3 regions of the Marinobacter apostichopi genome follow, and region 2 is predicted to be linked to each of the others. Evidence: predicted binding sites of a transcription regulator. Region 2 holds the regulator's gene; each other region holds the start of a gene.
The links. Region 2 encodes FliA, which starts transcription of late flagellar genes. Its sites were predicted from a motif close to CTAAAGTTTNNNNNNNNNNNGCCGNTAA; they were not measured.
Positions count from the first base shown of each region.

Region 1 (7,015 bases), 1.1 Mb from region 2:
TGGTCCCAGCACGCGAATGCCAGTCTCCCGCGCGGCTTCGCGTACCGAATACATCAGCGGCTGCCCGGTTTTACTGTGAGTCCGGGACATGCCCCCGGTCATTACAATGGCCGTACGCACGCCCGCTTCGCCCAGCCGCTTGATGGTCTTGGCAACCGTGTCCGGCGGCGTACAAATAATCGCCAGCTCTGGCGAAAAATCCATCTTGGCGACCTTTTTGACGCAGGGAACGCCATGAACGTTGTCGTAATCGTTCTGGTTGACCACCAACAGCTTGCCGGGATAGCCGCCGCCCATGAGGTTTCGCAGCACCATGCCACCAAGGCTGTTCGACCGCTCCGACGCACCAATTACGACGATGGAGGCGGGATTAAACAGACTTTCAAGGTATCGGGTACTCAAACAGACTCTCCTTGGGTGTCAGGCGCTTGGCGCTAAAGGTGGTAACTCTCAGAAATCAGGTAAGTTATGACTGACCTTCTTATCTTAGGCCCAGATCGATCGATGTAAAACGGCTAGCCCTGGCTTTACGACCAAAGAAACACGGCAGCCTAGTTTATTCCCTGATAACATTGGTGAAAATACAAGCAGATTCAGGGCGTTCAGACACGTATGACCACGGCATTTTTTTCCCACGACGACTGTTTGAAGCACAACATGGGCCCGGGACATCCGGAGTGCCCGGAGCGGATTTCAGCCATTCTCAGTTACCTTGCCGAAACCGGTCTGGATCAGAATCTGGACTGGGTCCGCCCGGAAGAAATCACCCGTGATCAATTACTGACCGTACATCCTGAACAGTATCTGCACCAACTCGACCTGATGCAGCCGACCCGTGGCCGGGTGTTTACCGATCCTGATACCGCAATGATGCCGGATACCTTGCGGGCCGCTCGTCTGTCAGCTGGCGCCAATGTGCAGGCCGTGGACATGGTTATGAGTGGCCAGGTAACGAATGCCTTTGTCTGTGCACGACCACCTGGGCACCACGCTGAACGGGCAAAATCGATGGGGTTCTGTTTCTACAACAACATCGCGTTGGCCGCGATGCGGGCCCTGACCTTCCACCAGCTGGAACGGGTGGCCATCATAGATTTCGATGTGCACCAGGGCAATGGCACGGTGGACATTGTCGGTGGCGATGAGCGCATTCTCATGTGCTCAAGCTTCCAGCACCCGTTCTACCCGCACTCCCACGTTCACAGACAGGCCAGCAACATCATCAACACCCCGATTGCCGCTGGCTGCGCTGCCATCGAATACCGCAAGACCATCGAGAATGCCTGGATGCAGAGACTGCGAGACTTTGATCCTCAACTGATCCTGATTTCAGCCGGCTTCGATGGCCACGCGCAGGATCCCCTGGCGGAACTGAATCTGGAAGTGGAAGACTATCGCTGGTTAACAGAAATGATTGTCGGCGTGGCCCGTGACCACGCCAATGACCGGGTCATTTCAACCCTGGAAGGTGGTTATCACCTCAAGGCCCTGGCTGAAAGCGTTGCGGCTCATGTACAGGTACTAAAGTCGGTCAATTAACCCGGACCATCCTCGGCTGAATCGCCGCCATAACCGTTGGCCTGCTGAAGCTCGGGGCGCTCGCCCTCACGCTGCAAGCGAATGTTGGTTCGGCGGTTGTCCGCCGGGCGCCGTGAAACCGGGTATTGGTCGCCATGGGCACGCACGGTAATCAAATCCTCGGACATACCTCGGGCTTTCAGATAGTCCGCCACCACATTGGCGCGCTTTTCAGACAGCGCCCGATTGTCAATCCGGCTGCCCAGGCGGTCACTGTGGCCATCAACGAAGACTCTCTCGACGCTGGGGTCAGCCAAAACAAAGGTGACTACGTTGTCCAGCAATGCCCGATCGCCGTCGGACAGACTGGAACTGCCACTGGCGAACGGAATGCGGGAACGGCGGATCTGGTCGTAATTCACCGGCAGCAGATTCGCGGTGCAGGCCCGGTAGTTCTGGAACTGCCCGGAGAAATTGACGTTAGATACGTGCACTCGCACCAGGCGGCCATCAAACCAGGATTCCCGGCTGACGGTGGGGCGCATACCTTGCAACAGGCCCTGGACTAGCACCATAGCCTGACGGGTATCCAGCAGCACCGGACGATTACTGTCCGACACCGTCACTTTGCCCATGGACCTGGGCGCAACACCTGGCCGCCAGGCCGGTGCTTCCACCACCAGAGTACCCCGGCCCGGTCGCATCAACGGGGATGACGATTCGAGGAAAAACGTCAGTTGCTCCCCTGCCCGGTGCCGGAAGACCGCCTTGCCGTATCCGGGAACTTCATGCACCAGGGCGCATTCAAAAACGGACTCCGACAGGTACCACTGACTGTTCTCGATACCGGCACCGTAGCTCGCGGCATCAACAGAGGCCGACACCCCAAGCGCCAAGGCGCCGAGCAGATTCGGAAATGATTTGGGAAAGCTGGATGCCATAACGGTTTACCGACGCTCTTGGGTATTTCAGCATATAGCCTGTTTAACGGCGCCCGTCGCACCGACTTTAGCGCCGGATACAAAAACAAACACTCGCCCCTTCTGCTATAATCCGCAAAATTTTCTCAGGGCCATGGCCCACTGACCGAATCGCGGAAACCGCCCATGACCGATCAGATCACCCTCACCCGGCCCGACGACTGGCACCTGCACGTTCGCGACGGCGACATTCTCGCCGACGTGGTGCCAGCCACCGCAGCCTGCTTCGGGCGAGCCATCATCATGCCGAACCTGGTACCGCCGGTCGTTACGGCGACTGACGCGACGGCCTATCAGGACCGAATCCTGGCGGCCGCCGAGGGCACCGACTTCCAACCGCTGATGACTCTGTATCTGACCGAGGGAACCACGCCAGAGACTATCCGAGAAGCCAAGGCTGCGGGTGTGGTGGCTGCAAAACTCTACCCGGCCGGTGCGACCACCAACTCGGCGTCGGGTGTGAAGGATATTCGCAACATCTACCCCGTACTGGATGCCATGGCCGAATGTGGCATGTTGCTGCTGGTTCACGGCGAGGTCACCGACGCAGACATCGACATTTTCGACCGTGAGAAGGTCTTCCTGGAGCGGGTTCTGGCCCCGACCATGGAAGCCTTTCCCAACCTGAAGGTGGTTCTGGAGCACATCACCACCGCGGATTCCGCGGAGTTTGTGCAACAACACAAGGGTGACAACCTGGCCGCAACCCTGACGCCCCAGCACCTGATGTACAACCGCAACCATATGCTGGTGGGCGGTATTCGGCCGCACCTGTACTGCCTGCCAATTCTGAAGCGTAACCGCCATCAACAGGCCCTGCGCGATGCCGTCGCCAGCGGTGACAAGCGTTTCTTCCTGGGGACCGATTCGGCGCCCCACTCCAAGGACCGCAAGGAAGCCGCCTGCGGTTGCGCCGGCTGTTACTCAGCCTACGGCGCACTGAGCCTGTACGCAGAGGTGTTCGATGAGCTTGGCATTCTGGACAAACTGGAAGCATTCGCCAGCTTCAACGGCGCAGACTTCTACGGTCTGCCGCGCAACAGCGACACCGTTACCCTGGTGCGCGAGCCCTGGACCATGCCGGACCAGCTACCGCTGGCCAACGGCCACATCGTGCCACTGAAGGCGGGTGAAACCGTTCACTGGCGCCTTGCGTAAAAAACCATCCTGACTTTTTATCACCTGGCACGACCGGAGTTTGAGTGACTGACGAAAACAAAGAACCGCATCCGCTGTCCCGCCGCTTTCGCGGCTTTTTACCCGTGGTTGTTGACGTGGAAACCGCAGGTTTCAACCCGGAACGGGATGCCCTCCTTGAAGTGGCCGCCGTGCTGCTGACCATGGACGAAAACGGCTACCTGGTGCGTGGCGAGACCCACGTACAACAAATCGATCCGTTTGAAGGCGCCAACCTGGAACAGTCGGCCCTCGATTTCACCGGCATTGATCCGTGGAATCCGGAGCGGGAAGCCGTCCCCGAACGGGAAGGCCTGAGCGAAATTTTCACGCCTATTCGGAAGGCAGTGAAAGCCTTTGACTGCAAGCGAGCGGTGCTGGTGGGCCACAATGCCACCTTCGACCATAATTTCGTCTTTGCCGCTGCCATGCGTTCGGACATCAAGCGCAATCCGTTCCACCCTTTCTCAACGTTCGACACCGCTACCCTGGCCGGTCTCGCCTATGGCCACACCGTTCTGGCCCAGGCCTGCAAGCTGGCCGGCATTCCGTTCAACAACAAGGAGGCGCACTCCGCCGCCTACGATGCCGAAAAAACCGCCGATCTGTTCTGCGGCATCGTCAACCGCTGGAAAGAGCTGGGTGGGTTTCCACCGCCACCGGTGGAAGAATCGGAGTAACAGTCATAAAAAACCCCGCCAAGGCGGGGTTTTTCATCACTGGGCGCTAGCTTACCAGTAGATGCCACGCATGATCGCCGCGAAGGCCACCTGCTCGGACGACACCTTCGGCTTCTGGCCAGACTTGCTGCCCGCCGCTGCCGGTGAATCCGGGAACATGCGGTAGCCGGTGTTCATCACGATCTCACCCATCTTCGGCGCCAGTGCATGCAGTACCTGGGCAAAGATACCCAGACGCGTTGCAATGCGCTTCGGACGGTAGACAATGGCTTCGGCAACCATGTCGGCTGCTTCGTCCGGAGTCAGAGTCGGCACAGAATCGTAGATCTTGGTCGGCGCGATCATCGGCGTCTTCACCAGCGGCATGTTGATGGTGGTGAAGGTGACGTTGCGATCTGACCACTCAGCTGCCGCACAGCGGCTGAACGCATCCAGGGCGGACTTGGACGCTACGTACGCGGAAAAACGCGGCGCGTTGGTCAGTACACCGATGGAAGAGATGTTGATCACGTGTCCGCGACGACGCTCCAGCATCTTCGGTGCGAAGCCCATGATCAGGCGCACGGAACCGAAGTAGTTCAGCTGCATAGTGCGCTCGAAATCGTGGAAACGGTCGAAGGCCAGATCCAGGGAACGGCGGATTGACCGGCCGGCGTTGTTAACCAGAACATCGACATGACCGTGGTTGTCCAGAACGGTCTGCACGAAACGGTCGGCGTCTTCCATCTCTGAGAAGTCACACTGGTAGGCGTGCACACTGGCGCCGCGGGATTCAAGGTCCTCAGCCACTTCTTTCAGGCGCTCCGGCTTGCGGGCACCGATAACCAGGATGGCACCTGCGTCCGCCAGCTTTTGCGCGGTGGCAAGGCCGATACCGGAGGTTGCGCCAGTCACAACACACACCCGCCCCTCAACGGTTCCGCGCAGAGTGCGATCTTTGAACAGGTCGGGATCCAGGTTGCGCTCCCAGTAATCCCAGATCACTGCGGAGTAATCGGTGAGCCGCGGCACTTCAATACCGGTATCCTTCAGCACCCGCTCAGTTTCACGGGCGTCGAAACGGGTTGGGTAGTTGATGAAGGACATGACGGAAGGCGGAATGCCCATGTCATCCAAGAGTGCGCTGGTCAGTCGCTTCACCGGCGGCAGGTTCTTCAGGCTCTGGCGGATGAACGGCGGGATGAATCCGAACATACGGGAGTCAATGCGCATACCCATCTTGGGCGCGTGACCCGCTTCCGAGAAGATGTTCAGGATTTCGCCAACCTTGTACGGGTCGGAATCCACCAGGTGGAAGCACTTACCGTCTTCACCGTCCAGATGGGCAATGTGGTCCATGGCGTTAACCACGAAGTCCACCGGTACAATATTCAGTCTGCCGCCCTCGATACCAATAGTGGGAACCCACTGCGGTAGCGCGTGACGAATTTTCTGGATCATCTTGAAGAAGTAATAGGGACCATCAACCTTGTCCATTTCACCGGTCTTGGAATGGCCAATGACCATGCCCGGACGGTAGATACGGAACGGAACCTTACACTCCTCGCGCACCAGCTTTTCAGATTCATGCTTGGTGAGCAGGTAGGGATGATCCAGCTTCTCCGCTTCTTCAAACATATCTTCGCGGAAGGTGCCCTTGAACATACCGGCGGCGGCAATGGAAGACACGTGATGGAAGTGCTTGGCACCCATGGCTTCAGCAGCATTCACTGCAGCGCGAGTGCCTTCAATGTTGGTCGCCTGCTGGGCTTCTTCGTCGGCACCCATGTCATACACGGCAGCCAGGTGGAAGAAATGATCGATGTTACCTTCCAGCGCTTTCATGGCCTTGGCATCGATGCCAAGGTTCTTGCTAGTGAGATCGCCAATAACGGCCTTCACCTGCGACTCGTCTGCACCCCAGCGCTCTCTCAGCTGGTCAAGCTTGCCGAGCGACTGCTCGCGCACGAGTACGTGAACCGTGCCCCCACGTGCCAACAGTTTTTCAACGAGAAAACGGCCAATGAATCCGGTGCCACCGGTCAGGAAATAGTTCATCAATTCTCCACCCTGGTTGTTGCCTATTTATTGTCTATCCATGCCGGTACCCTCTTAGACTTTAGTCGTAAGAATTGCCGGGAATGACGGCATTGTACTTAATTGCAACCTTCATGTATCGAACTTTTTTAGAGCATTTGCTCTGTAACTTGTTGTTTTTATTAGAGCCATTACTCTAACTTTAGACAGGGAGCCGCTCGGGGCGCCTGTCTGTCGAGCCGACACAACGGTTCTGAGATTAGCACATCAAGCGATCACTGCACGCCCTTGCGCTCGATTACCGGAAAGCAATGAAACACCCCGCCAGCAATGACATAATCGGGAACTTATTGCGCCGCCTGGCGTCATCAACACAAGCTCCAATCAAGCACTTGCGGAAACCATCATGAACAAAGACGATCCCAACGCCGAACGTTACATCACCATTGCCCGCGCCTGCCTCAAGGCCATTAATGATACCGCCGAACATTCCGGCAGCCGCGAAGAAAAGATTCAAGCGGTGTACCAAGCCATCGATTCCGCATTCCAGGCTGAATTCTCTGAGTACCGGCAATCTGTTGCCATCATGGCCACCGTATTAGAACGTATCGCTTCCGGCCAGCTTAATGCCGATAGCGCCGCAGA
Region 1 is NZ_AP028070.1:1,378,365-1,385,379, reverse strand. It holds gene QUE89_RS06355 (bifunctional acetate--CoA ligase family protein/GNAT family N-acetyltransferase) at 1-402, opposite strand, end outside; gene QUE89_RS06350 (histone deacetylase family protein) at 613-1,539, shown strand; gene QUE89_RS06345 (flagellar protein MotY) at 1,536-2,459, opposite strand; gene pyrC (dihydroorotase) at 2,625-3,656, shown strand; gene rnt (ribonuclease T) at 3,701-4,354, shown strand; gene QUE89_RS06330 (SDR family oxidoreductase) at 4,406-6,391, opposite strand; gene QUE89_RS06325 (hypothetical protein) at 6,777-7,015, shown strand, end outside.
Region 1: QUE89_RS06345 (flagellar protein MotY) is a predicted target of FliA. The motif match lies at 2,503-2,530, and genes of this name have one in related genera.

Region 2 (7,015 bases):
ACCAGCACCAGCTCACCCACCATGTTCATGATGTCGTCCAGGCGCTTGGTGTCCACGCGCACGGTAGTCTCTGCGACCGGGGACGTATCTCGGGCTGGCGCAGGGGCTGCTGAGGCCGCTGCCTTGGCTTCAGCCTTCTTCGGCTCGGCTTTCTTGGGCCCTGTTTTCTTTGGTTCACTCTTCGAAGCAACCGGCTTTGCCTTGGCAGGTTCCGCGGCCGGCGTTCCGGTTTCACCGGTGCCCGCTGCAGTTGGCGCGCCGCCTTTGCCATGCAAATCGTCCAGCAGTTTTTCGAACTCATCGTCAGTAATCAGATCGTCACCGGCGGCGTTCGATTGGCTGGCGCTGGCCGCAGCACTGGTATCAGCTGCAGGCGCGGGCTCATCCGCGGCAACGGCACCGGCAAACTGGCCTTTGCCGTGGAGCTGATCCAGCAGGGCTTCGAATTCATCATCGGTGATGTCGTCATCGCCGGATCCACCGCCCGCAGCCGGCTCGGCCTTGACCGGATCATCAACAGTCGCGGGAGATTCTTGAGCGGCACTGCCATCCTGCAACGCGTCCAGCAACTGCTCGAATTCTTCATCGGTAATATCGCCACCGTCTTCCGCCGATTGCGGCGTGACAGCGGGAGCTTCTTCCTGTGCAGGCGATTCGCCTGCGGGTTCAGCAAAGGCGTCGAGGGACGCAATGAGCTGGTCTGGGGCTGGCGTCAGCGTTTCGCCGTTTCGGACCTGGTCGAACATTGCGTTGACGTGGTCGAGGGTTTCAAGCACCACATCCATGAGTTCGGAGTCCACCTTGCGCTTATGGTTACGCAAGATGTCGAAAACGTTTTCAGCCGAGTGACAGCAATTAACCAGAGCCTCAAGCTGCAGGAAGCCGGCACCACCCTTTACCGTGTGAAAGCCACGGAATATGGCGTTGAGCAGATCACTGTCATCAGGATTTCGCTCAAGATCTACCAACTGCTCTGACAGTTTTTCGAGAATCTCACCGGCTTCCACCAGGAAGTCCTGGAGAATCTCATCATCGGCATCAAACGCCATGGGTAATCCTCATTAGTTCAGAAACCGAGACTGGACAGCAGATCATCAACGTCGTCCTGTCCCGACACTACATCTTCACGTTCTTCGGCCTTGATCTGCGGCCCTACACCCTGCTCTGCCGAAACCTCAGTTTCATCAATCTTGTGCACGGTGCCAGTCAGCTGATCTACATGGCTGGCCATCACCACGAGGCTTAGCATCTGTTCTTCGACTTCTTTCACCAGCGCAGTGACCTTCTGAATCACCTGACCGGTCAGATCCTGGAAATCCTGGGCCAGCAGGATTTCAGACAGGCTGTTATACATGCTGTCGGCGTCGGCAGTCAGGCTGACGAAGAAGCGGTCAATCCGACCGTACAGCTCGCGGAATTCCGCTGGCTGCATCTCACGCCGACGCAGGCGCTGCCACTCGTCCCGGAGTTCCGTCGCTTCATTGCGGACCGCGTTTGCCACTGGCATGGTTTCTTCAACCAGGTCCATGGTGCGATTGGCAGCCTGGCTGGTCATCTGCACGACATATTCCAGGCGATCGGAGGCGTCGGTCATCTTCGACAGTGCTTCCTGCTGCTCCAAACTGCGCGGATCTATCTGGAAATTACGAATTGCCTCGTGAAGACTCCGGGTGAGGCGTCCAACCTCACGGTACAGGCTTTGGTCCCTGACCTCGCTGAGCTCGTTAATCACAGTCATTGCTTGAGCAAAATCGCCGGCCTGCACACTCTTGGCCAACTCCTCACTCTGACGCTGGAGCTTTTCAGTCACCTCCGGATCGAGGCTCCGATGGTTCGTATTGCTATCGCTCATAAGAGCCATCCGACCTCTGGTTACTGAATACGTTCGAAGATTTTCTCAATCTTTTCTTTAAGCACCGCGGCCGTAAATGGCTTGACCACGTAGCCATTCACACCAGCCTGGGCGGCTGCGACAATCTGGTCGCGCTTGGCTTCCGCGGTCACCATCAGCACCGGCAGGGTCTTCAGGCTTTCGTCCGCGCGCACGGCTTTCAGCAGGTCAAAACCCGACATGCCCGGCATGTTCCAGTCCGTCACCAGAAAGTCGTACTTGCCGCTTTTCAGCATTGGCAGCGCAGAATTGCCGTCGTCAGCTTCATCGGTGTTGCTGAACCCAAGATCGCGCAGCAGGTTCTTGATGATCCGTCGCATCGTGGAAAAATCATCCACGATCAGGATTTTCATGTTCTTGTCCAAAGGGACCTCCAGTTAGTCACACCCGGAATTCGTTTGACCGTTGAGCTCTAAACCTAACGGGCCGTCTTTTTTAACCACGTATTGTCTGATCTTTGATGACCATGTAAAGCGCTGGTTACCAAAAACTACACAGCGCCATGAACCGGACACACGTTATTTGTCATCATTCGTTGGCGTCTCGCTGCCAGTCGGACAGCCGACCGCGCAATCGCAGTGCGGCCTGGCTGTGAATCTGACTGACCCTGCTTTCGCTTACCCCGAGGACGGCGCCGATCTCTTTCAGGTTCAGCTCTTCCTGGTAATACAGGCTCAGAACCAGCTTTTCGCGCTCCGGTAACTCCTCAATGGCGTGCGCCAGGTTGCGCCGGAAAGCGTCGGAAGCCAGTCCATCCAGAGGATTATCACTGGTCTCTGCTTCTTCTATCGGCAGATCTCCGGATTCATTGAGCTCATCGAGGCTAAAAAGTCGTCCGCTGTTAGCGTCCGATAGCGAGGCATGATATTCCGACAGCTCCATTCCCAGCTCTTCAGCGACTTCAGGGTCCTGAGCTTCCCGGCCTTTGCGGTCTTCCACGGCCTTGATCGCTTGAGAGATACGGCGGGCGTTACGGTGAACGGACCGGGGCACCCAGTCGCCCTTACGGATTTCATCCACCATGGCGCCACGGATGCGGATTCCGGCATAGGTTTCGAAGGTAGCGCCTTTTGCGGAACTATAGCGTTGGGCAGCCTCAAGCAGGCCAATCATGCCGGCCTGCATAAGGTCTTCCAACTGCACTGAGGCCGGCAGTCGGGCCATCAGGTGCAGCGCTATTTTCTTGACCAGCGGGGCCTGCTCTTCAATGAGACGGGCCTGACCCGAGGCGCCGGCCTGCTGGTAGATTCCCAGGTTATTCGTCAATGTCATGCATCCGGTGTTGTTTTGACTGGATCAGATTCAGACTTCGACGAGCCGCTCCACAAAAAACTCGAGATGTCCCCGAGGAGAGGAAGGTAGCGGCCAGCTGTCTACTTTATCCGCCAGGGCCTTGATTGCCAGTGAGGCCTTGGCGCGGGGGTAGGCGTCCAGCACAGCGCGCTGGCGCTGCACCGATTTCTTGACGGCCTCGTCGTAGGGCACCATGCCCACGTACTGCAGGGCAACATCAAGGAAACGTTCGGTGACCCGGGTCAGTTTATCGAACAGGTGACGTCCTTCCTGTTCGTTGCGCACCTGGTTCGCCAGAATGCGGAAACGGTTGGTGCCGTACTCCCGGTTCATCAGCTTGATGAGAGCGTAAGCATCCGTAATAGAGGTAGGTTCGTCGCATACCACGAACAGCAACTCCTGGGACGCGCGGAGGAAGCTGACGACTGACTCGGAAATGCCGGCGGCGGTATCAACGATCAACACGTCAATCTGATCACTCAATTCACTGAAAGCGTTGATCAGGCCCGCGTGTTCCATGGGGCTCAGGTGGGTCATACGCTGGGTGCCGGATGAGGCCGGGACGATTTTGATGCCACCAGGGCCGTTCACCAGTACGTCCTTCAGGTCACATTCGCCTGAGAGCACATCCGAGATATTGCGATTGGAGGTAATGCCGAGCAGCACGTCGATGTTGGCCAAACCCAGGTCGGCATCCAGAATCACCACGCGACGGCCTTTCTGTGCGAGGGCGATACCGAGGTTGACCGACACGTTACTCTTGCCGACCCCACCCTTTCCACCAGATACCGCAATCACCTGTACCGGATTTGCTCTGCTCATGTTGAATCTTGTCTCTCGCCAGTTTCGTCGAAGGCTCGTCTTACTAAACAGCGCCCGTTTTGCACGCCGGATACTCCATCATCCGATACAGGTGTCACAATACTCAAGCCCCTTCAGCCACCGATTGCTCTTGCTGAATGCTTTTTAACCGCTCCACACCCAACCGAACCAGCGGAACGGCCTCTGCGTGATGCAGGTCCTCAGGGATTTTTTGACCATCCGTGTAATAGGCCACCGGCAACCCGGTTTCCATGACAAACCCCAGAGACTCGCCCAGGGTAAGGGCTTCGTCAATCTTGGTCATCACGCAGCCCGCAAGATTTGCCATCTTATAGCAATGCCAAACGGATTTCATGATGCGTGGCTGACTGGTGGCGGATACCACCAGATGAGTGCGAATGTTGTGATGGCTTTGCGCCAACTCCGACAGCTGCTCTTCGTAGCCTTTATCTGAGCTGGTCAGTCCTGCGGTATCGATCAGCACCATGTGGCGGTCGGACAATTCGTCGAGAATGGAATCCAGCGAGTGGCTTTCGTCAACGACCCGCACCGGTACATTGAGGATGCGCCCGAACACGAACAGCTGCTCGTGGGCCGCCACCCGGTAACGATCAGTGGTCACCAGCGCCAGTGAATCGGCGCCGTGACGAAGCACGTAGCGTGCCGCCAGCTTACCAATGGTTGTGGTCTTGCCGGAGCCGGTGGGACCTACCAGAGCGTAGGCGCCGCCCTCGTCCAACCATTCCTCACGGGCCGTGCGCACGCCGGTGACGAGCATCTTCAGGGACTGCTTCCAGCCCTCGTCGAGCCGGCCGCCTTTATGCCGACGTGACAGAGACGCCGCCAGATCGCTGCTCAACCCAAACTCCTGCAAACGTTCCGCCAGTCGCTGCTGAACGGCATTGCTGGCAGGTTTGGCAGGCTCAGCCGCCCGACCATGCATCAAATCCCGTAAGGAGCTGATTTCGGCTCGCATCTGGGCCAGTTCATCTGAATAGCCGGAAGTGCCGCCGTTTGACCGGGCAATCGGCTCCTCGGAATCGGCCATGGCCGCGTCGCTCAGCTCGGCGAACGATGCGCCAGCATAGCCGGCACCCGCCTGCGCCCGTTTCTCGCGGACGTCACGAATGCGATCCCGAGACCGCCCCAGCTCGTCTTCCAGGCGACGGTGCTGGTCGGCCTGCATTTCCGCCAACCGCGATCCGTTGGTGGCGGTTTCGGCCTGCTCGCCCAGACGCTGGCGCGCCATATTCTCGTCGTAGTCCAGTGCCGTCACGATTTCGACGCCGCCATCGACACGGCGATTGGAAAGAATCACGGCATCCGGGCCCATCTGCTCACTGACCTGCTTCAGCGCCTCTGACATGCTTTGCGCAAAAAACCGTTTTACTTTCATGCTGCCTCATCCTCCACCGGCACCGCCGCCTGGGCGTTGTCCGTATTGGGGTCCGTGTGCTTACTGGCCAACGGACGCCACGATAGTGATCTGTTTGTTATCCGGGATTTCCTGGTACGAAAGCACGTGCAAACGCTCGACTCCGTAACTCGCAAACCGCGCCAGAACCGGCCGAAGCGGCCCTGAGACCAGCAGGATGGCGGGCTTCCCAAGCATTTCCTGGCGCTGCACGCTTTCCTGGAGGGAGCGCTGCAGTTTTTCCACCATGTTCGGCTCGAGAACCAACCCAATGTCATCCTGACCGCCGGATTGTTGACTCTGTTGAACAGACTTCAGCAATAACTGTTCCAGATCTGGATCCAGGGTAATAACCGGTATCTCTGCCTCGTTGCCACAGATGCTCTGAACGATCATGCGACGCAGGGACTGTCGGGCTGCTGTGGTCAGCAGTTTCGGGTCCTGGCTCTTCGGATGCACGTTGACCATGGCCTCGGCAATGGAGCGCATGTCCCGGATCGGCACCTCTTCTTTCAGCAGGTTTTGCAGCACTTTCAGCAACAGACTGATGGACATCGTAGTCGGCACCAGTTCCTCGGCCAGCTTGGGCGACACTTTCTCCAACTGGTCCAGCCACTTCTGAACTTCCTCGTGACCCAGCAGTTCATGGGCGTGTTTCTGCAGCACCTGATTGAGATGGGTTGCCACCACAGTGCTGGCATCCACCACGGTATAACCCAGAGTCTGGGCCTGGTCTTTCTTGTCCGACTCGATCCAGCTGGCATCCAGACCAAAGGCGGGATCTTTACCTTCAATGCCTTCGATCTTGCCGAACACCTGACCCGGGTCGATGGCCAACTCCCGCTCCGGGTGGATTTCGGCCTCGGCAATGGTGACGCCCATCAAGGTGATTCGATAAACGTTGGGCATCAGGTCCAGGTTGTCGCGAATGTGAACCGACGGCATCAGGAAGCCCAGATCCTGGGACAGCTTTTTGCGCACGCCCTTGATCCGGCTCAGCAGCTGACCACCCTGGGATTTGTCGACCAGGGGGATCAGCCGGTAGCCGACTTCCAAACCAACAATGTCGACCGTGGCCACGTCGTCCCAGCCCAGCTCTTTGGTCTCACTTGGCGCTGGCAACTCGCGGCCATGATCACCATCCCCGCCCGAGGGCAGTTCGCCGCCGGCTGGCCGAGGCATGCCACCGGAACCACCACGCACCGGGAAGGCTCCGTCTTCCTCGACGGTTTGGCGATCGTGCTTCCAGATATACCAGGCTGCGCCGGCGGCAAGACTGCCGAGACCCAGGAAGGCAACGTGGGGCATACCTGGAATCAGGCCCAGGATAATCAGGATTGTAGCGGCAATGGCCAGGGCCTTGGGCGCACTGAACATCTGACTCAGGATTTGCCCACCCATGTCCTGGCTGGAGGTTACCCGGGTCACCATGATGGCAGCGGAGGTAGAGAGCAGCAGCGACGGGATCTGGGCGACCAGGCCATCACCGATGGTCAGCAGGGCGTAACGCTCCACTGCCAACCCGAAGGTCAGATCGTGTTGCAGCATACCGATGGCAACACCACCGATGATGTTGATGGCCAGAATCAGCAGGC
Region 2 is NZ_AP028070.1:2,469,043-2,476,057, forward strand. It holds gene QUE89_RS11320 (chemotaxis protein CheA) at 1-1,049, opposite strand, end outside; gene QUE89_RS11325 (protein phosphatase CheZ) at 1,067-1,852, opposite strand; gene cheY (chemotaxis response regulator CheY) at 1,873-2,256, opposite strand; gene QUE89_RS11335 (RNA polymerase sigma factor FliA) at 2,420-3,163, opposite strand; gene QUE89_RS11340 (MinD/ParA family protein) at 3,194-4,006, opposite strand; gene flhF (flagellar biosynthesis GTPase FlhF) at 4,110-5,402, opposite strand; gene flhA (flagellar biosynthesis protein FlhA) at 5,463-7,015, opposite strand, start outside.

Region 3 (7,015 bases), 1.3 Mb from region 2:
TTGTCCGGTAATCACGCTGATGAACAGCGGGTTTCGGGATCGGGCAAACGGGCCTCCGGTGAGCAGCTTCCGACCCTCCTTTCGGGGATCGATACCGGAGCGCCAGTCTTCGTGCATATAGGCCTGCAGATAATTCACGCTGGTAAACGACACCAAAAGCAGCAACATCCCCACCAACAGTACCGGCCACTGATACAGTGACGGGATCACTCCCAGCCAGGCATCAATATCAACGAAAATCCGAATCACGCAGACACTGACGATCAAGGTGCGGAAGACGTTGAAGATCTGCCGATGCCACCAGGGCGCCGTTCCCGTTTTCCCATAGTTGATGTGGGAGAACTGCATGCGCTGATACAACCCCAGCGACCGCCCGCTGAATTGCAGGCCAATCATCAGAAAAAAGATGCCAAGAAAGTGGCGAATTAAAGGTTCTAAAGATTCCATCTGGCTCGCTTTCTACTTTATCGAGCTGCAAGCTTATTATTTGAAAAGGCCGGTGAAAAGCGGATTTATGAGCAAGGTGACGTTCGGCCTGATTGAAGCCGCTCACACTTTCCTCATATGCCATGTTGCGAGCCCGGGGATTGCAGTAAAGTCGATCCGTGCCCAACAATCAGGAATCCAGCCATGGCAGCATCGTCCACAATCTTCCGCCCTAGCCAATCGCTCCACGCCTTCACCGACGATGCCCTGGGTACGGCGGACGCCACCGGCCTGGCGGAGCAGCTTAAGCGTGGTGAGGTTTCTGCCACCGAACTGACCCAGGCAACGGTAGCGCGTGCACGCTCGGTGGACCCCCGGATTCGGGGCCTTGCAACGGGGGACTTTGAGCGAGCTTTGGATATGGCGGGCCGGCTCGACCTGAAGACACCGTCCAAAACCTCGGTTTTTTTCGCCGGCGTGCCAACGGTGATCAAGGACAACACCAACATTCAGGGCCTGCCCACTCATCATGGATCAGCCGCGGTCCCCAAATCGATTGCCACCGAAACCAGCCCCTTTGCCCGGCAGTTGCTCGATCAGGGCTTCATCTGTCTGGGCAAAAGTTCACTGCCGGAATTCGGCTTTAACGCCAGCACCGAACCGGCCCACGATGCGCCTTCGTGCAACCCCTGGAATCTCGACTACTCCACTGGTGCCTCTTCCGGTGGTTCTGCAGCACTGGTCGCCGCCGGAGTGGTACCCGTGGCGCATGCCAACGATGGCGGAGGCTCCATCCGCATTCCGGCGGCCTGTTGTGGGCTGGTCGGCCTGAAACCCAGTCGTGGGCGCCTGATTGACAACGACGCCGCCCGAACGCTGCCGGTGAATATTATAAGCGACGGAATCGTCAGCCGATCAGTGCGGGATACCGCGAATTTCATGGCCGAGGCTGAACATTATTTCAAACCTCGTTCACTGCCGGGAATTGGCCGATTGGAAGGCCCGTCCGGGCGACGCCTCACCATTGGACTGGTTCTGGATTCCATCAACGGCCACACCACCGACGTCGAAACCCGGGCAGCCGCAGAGGCAACAGCCCGGCGGTTGGAAAAGCTCGGTCACCGAATTGAGCCGATTCCCATTCCGGTGGCAGAGTCCTTCCCCGGCGACTTCGCCTTGTACTGGGCTTTCCTGGCTTTCGGTGTGAAGGTCAATGGGCGAAAACTCATGCACCCGAGCTTTGATAAGCACCGGGTAGACGGACTGACCGCAGGCCTGGCCCGCACGTTCAAACGACAGTTCTATCGCTTGCCTGGCGCCCTCTGGCGCCTGCGCCGCTCCCGCCAGGACTACGCCAAAGCCATCGCCGGTTTTGACGCGGTTTTAACTCCAGTGCTCGGTCACACAACCCCGGAGCTGGGTTATCTGAGCCCCGAAATACCCTTCGACACCCTGTTTGAGCGGCTCACCCGATACGTCGGCTTTACCCCACTGGCAAACGCAACCGGCGCACCCGCCATTGCGGTGCCCGCATGCGTAACCGGAGACAATCTTCCTGTGGGCGTTCAGTTCATGGGGCGTCATGGCGACGAGCAGACGTTGCTGGACCTGGCCTTTACCCTGGAGGCAGAGGCGCCCTGGCCGCTACTCTATCAGGCAACGACCAGCCGTCAGGCCGGTGAGACGTGTGAAACCATGGGCTGACCGTCCGCATTCCAGGCCACCACCCGGTTACGACCCTGGCCTTTGGCCTCGTACAGGGCTTCGTCCGCCCACTTGAAGATATCCTTGGTAGCATCAGCCTTGGCTGGAGACACGCTGCACACGCCAATACTGACGCTTAGATGCACCACATCGCCCGAGACCGGGAAAGCGGTATTTTCGATCTCCAACCGGATGCGTTCAGCAACTTTCAGGGCACCACTCATCGGTGTCTCGGGCAGCAGCACCACGAATTCCTCACCACCGTATCGGGCTGCCAGGTCCTGAGGGCGGGTGATGAATTTCTGGATGCACTGAGACACCATCTTCAGACAGTCGTCACCGACCAGATGGCCGTAGGTATCGTTAAACTTCTTGAAGTGATCGATGTCGAGCACCAACAGCGACAGGATTTCATCGTACCGGTAAGCCCGCACCACAGCCGACTGGAAGATCCGATCAAAATGCCCACGGTTCTTTAGCCGGGTTAAGGCGTCGGTGGCACTGAGCTCCTGCAACTGCTCGTTCAGGTGTTCCAGGTCCTGGGTGCGTTGCTGAACCCGTTCTTCAAGCTGGGTATTGGCCTCCCTCTGCACCTGCAAAGATTTTTCCTGGGCCATTCGCGCTTTACGTTCTTCACGAATCAGTCGCTGCTGGGTTTCGAAAACCCGCTTCTTTTCCCTTTCCAGACGGTCTGCCAGGGCAATGGACAGCAGAATCACACCCAGCGCGGAGCCAACCTGGGTGGCATTTTCCGTCAACAGGTTTCGCGGCAAAACCGTGAACTTGCTCAGCGCCAGCACCATACCGCCGAACAGCATGGATACCCAGGCAAAGGTGTAGTAGCGGGCCGCTGGATCTTGTTGAATCCACCGAACAATGCTCATCACCAACATGGTGGAACAGGTAATGAAAGCCAGCAATATGGTGGGCAGAATCAGATACTTGTAAGGCACCATCAAACCCGCGAACGCGAGCACAGCGGCGGCCACGACGACCCCGACCGCCCACCGGTGTAGAAACGGGTGATTGCTGGGTGAGACATTGATGAATCGAAGACTGAACGTACCGCCGAACACCAGAGCCAGATTCAGAAACACGGTGATTGCCTGGTCATTCCACCAGGTTGCCTGCGGCCAGAGATACTGAAAGGCCAAGCCATGGAGGCTGGCCAGGAACAGGGGCATTGCCGTGATATAGCCAACATAATGCAGAAAGCTCTGCTCTTTGACCGCCATAAACACGAACAGATTGTAAAGCACCATGACCAGGATAATGCCGTAATAAAACCCCTGGAAGATGCTGCGCGCCTGCTCTGCGGAAAGGAAGTTGTCCTGCTCCCACAAGATCAGCGGCACCTGCATGGAACTGGTGGTTTCCACCCGCAGGTAAATCCAGGTTTGCTCGCCGGCCGCCAGATTCAGGGGAACCACGAAGTTACGATGCTCGATGGGCCGAGCATGAAATGGCTGCTTGTCGCCGAGCACTAAAGGTTCGGCGCCTTCGCTTTCCGGATTGATGAAGATCTCTATCCGATCCAGTACCGGGTAGGCGATTTCCATCACGGGCTGCAGAGCTTGGTCGGTTGGATTTTCCACCGCTAACCGAAACCAGTAAGCCGATTTTCCATAGCCCAGGCTGAGGCTTTCACTGTTATTCGGCGTCCAGCGTTGTGAATCAAGGTCCGTCACGTCCGCAATGCCCATGGGCAGCTCTGGTTCCGGCCAGTAATCAACGAAGCGCGAGAGTTCAATGCGCTTGGATTGCAGATCCCAGGTAGCCTGGCGATCCGCAGCCGCAGCAACGAGAGAGAAAAAGCCAACCATCAGGCCGAAGAAAATGGTCAGTACACGCAACAATGGCATCCGTAATCCGCCGCTCAGAATTTGTTGTTTTCGACCGCATTATCGTTTAGGAAGTCGGTTCTTGCTGGTAATTACTACCATTCGAAGCAAAACAACATAAAAAACTACAAACTGCGAACTCACGGAAAGATCGATAGCACCTGCTGGAAACTGGATTCCGGCGCGGCTTCAATCACCAGCGTCTCGCCTGTGACCGGATGAGCAAATTCAATACCCGTGGCCGCGAGCATCAACCGTCCCTGCCCGAACCTCTCGGCAAAGTACCGGTTATGGCGACCACGACCGTGATTGGCGTCGCCGATGATAGGATGGTTAATGTGCTTCATGTGCCGGCGCAGTTGATGCTTGCGCCCCGTTTCCGGATAAAGTTCAACCAGCGCGTAGCGGCTACTCGGGTACCGTTCGATTGCCACCGGAATTTCCGTGGTCGCCAGGGTTCTGTAGCGACTCCGAGCATCCCGCACCGGCTGTTCCGAGCCTTTCTGACGCCGATCCTCCGGCTCTTCTCGCAACGGATGATCGATGAAACCGGACTCCGCCGGCCAGCCGCGAACTACGGCCTGGTAGGTTTTGCTCACCTCTCCCGCCATCATGGCCAGACCGAGTGTCCGTGCCGTTTCTGAATCTTTCGCAAACACCAGCACTCCCGACGTCGGCCGATCCAGCCGATGAACCGGGTAAACATGTTCACCACCGTTCAGTGCCCGGGCATATTGCAGCGCGAATTCCGTTTCGTGCTTATCGATCGGGCTTCGGTGCACCAGCAGCCCCGCGGGTTTATGAACCACCAAAAGGCATTCATCCCGGTAAAGAACACTCAGGGGATTGCTCGACGTCAACACCATCAAAACGAACCCATCTAGCAAGCACCGTAAAAAGAAGCATGAAATTCCCGGAATTTGCTCCCGAAAATTAAAGAAACTGAAATATCCGCCGATTATAGTCTTAAGAGCCGGTGCATAGGGACATTCGCTGGCATGAGCGATTTACGTCCCTTGCAAAAAGGCCACCCAATGAATTGGTACTCCCGCAGTATTCTCAACCGCATTCTCACCATCGTATTTATCGCCAACCTGGTTATTGCGATTGTGGCAGGTTTCTATTTCAAGGCTTCGCTCGAAACAGGTGACGATTACAGCAGCCTGGTTGGTAGCGAAATGGTTCATGCGCTTGAAGCGCAGGACATACTGGCCAGTTTCAAGACCCAGGTTCAGGAATGGAAAAACGTTCTGATACGAGGCGATGACGACGGCCAGCGCGAGAAATACTGGGGTCGGTTCCAGGAGCGGGAAGCAGAAATACAGTCTGAGCTGAACGAACTGATTCCGAAGCTAACAGACCCGGAAGCCAAGAAGCTGATGACCCAGTTCCGCAGATCGCATGAGCGTATGGGCAGCGCCTACCGCAAAGGATTCGAAGCTTTTGTGGAGTCTGGCTATGAACACGCCGCCGGCGACGCCGCGGTAGCCGGTATCGACCGCGAGCCGGCCAAACTGGTTGAAGAGGCATCGAGCCTAATCCGTGCGTCCAGTCTGACTTACGCTGGTGACCTGAAAGAATCGGTACAATCCAGCACCTGGCAGATCGGTACCCTGCTGTTCGCCGCGATTCTGCTCGGCACCCTGGCCTGCGTCATCGTTCTGATCCGATCTGTGGTGCGACCGGCCCAGCAGCTCATTGGACAACTCGATAAGCTGGGCAAGGGTGACCTGTCTGAGCCCACTACCCTGACCCGAAACGATGAGCTCGGCAAACTGGCAGACACCTCCCGTCTGCTACACAGCTTCCTGGCCGAAACCGGTGGTCTGATGCAGAGCAACGCCACCCAGATGGAGCATACCGGAGCGCTGATCCGAAACAATGCCGACCGGGTATCGTCCCAGTCTGACCAGGCCCACCAGCGTATTGATCAAATTGCCACTGCCATGAACGAGATGTCGGCAACGGCACAGGATGTAGCCCACCACGCGGCTTCCGTAGCCTCTCAGGTGACAGAGACCACGGGCCAGACCCAGCAGGCTGACCAGCAGATCAACCAGGCGGTCGAGAGCATGCGACGGCTGACCGACCAGATCCAAAGCTCGGCCAAAACGGTGAACCAACTGGCCAGTGATGGCCGCCGGGTTGGCGACGTCATGCGGGTAATTCGAGAAATTGCCGATCAGACCAACCTGCTGGCCCTGAACGCCGCCATTGAAGCAGCCCGGGCCGGCGAAGCCGGACGTGGCTTTGCCGTAGTGGCGGATGAAGTCCGCAACCTGGCCGCCAAAACCCAGGAAGCCACGGTGGAAATTGACCAGATCATTGAGACCATTGGCTCCGCCTCGCGGGATGCCACCGAATACATGCAGGCCTCCGGCGTGGTTGCCGAGGAAAGCAGCGAATCGGTAGAAGCGGTCCGACACACTCTGAGCGAAATCAGCCAGCGTATGGCCAGCGTCAACGACGCTACCACTCAGGTAGCCACCGCAGCCGAGCAGCAGACCAGCGTCAGCGAAGACATCAGCCGCAACGTAACCGAAGTGGCCGAGATCTCGGAAAGCATGAGCGAAGCGGCTGAAGAAAACCTGCGCACTGTCCCGGAGCTGGACAACATGGCGCGAAAGGCCCGTGAAATGGCTGGCCGAATTCGCAGCTAGAATTCGCAGCTAATAGGATCGTTTTGTGCGGGCCGGATGGCACAGCCACCGAGCCCGCACGAAAAAACTGACAAGAAACGGTTGCAACCGGTTAAAAACGTGGGGTAGATTCTAACCTTACGCAGTTAACGAATTCAGAGCAGATTGTTGATCTTATGAATCTCAGCGCAGTGATTGTCCTAGTGAAGCTTGTCCTGGTGGTCGTGGTACCGTCCGGGGGCTTTTGCGTGGACAAGCGGGTGAGATAGCAACAACCTGACAAGACACCAAGAGCCCCCGGCACCGAAAGGTCCCGGGGGCTTTTTTTGCCGCCACAAAAAGGAAAACATCGATCATGAACGGCGCACAGTACATCCTCGACGCGTTCCATCGCCACGGCATCTC
Region 3 is NZ_AP028070.1:1,205,485-1,212,499, reverse strand. It holds gene QUE89_RS05600 (methyltransferase family protein) at 1-447, opposite strand, end outside; gene QUE89_RS05595 (amidase) at 631-2,130, shown strand; gene QUE89_RS05590 (sensor domain-containing diguanylate cyclase) at 2,097-3,992, opposite strand; gene QUE89_RS05585 (pseudouridine synthase) at 4,112-4,837, opposite strand; gene QUE89_RS05580 (methyl-accepting chemotaxis protein) at 4,970-6,631, shown strand; gene ilvG (acetolactate synthase 2 catalytic subunit) at 6,966-7,015, shown strand, end outside.
Region 3: QUE89_RS05580 (methyl-accepting chemotaxis protein) is a predicted target of FliA. The motif match lies at 4,905-4,932, and genes of this name have one in related genera.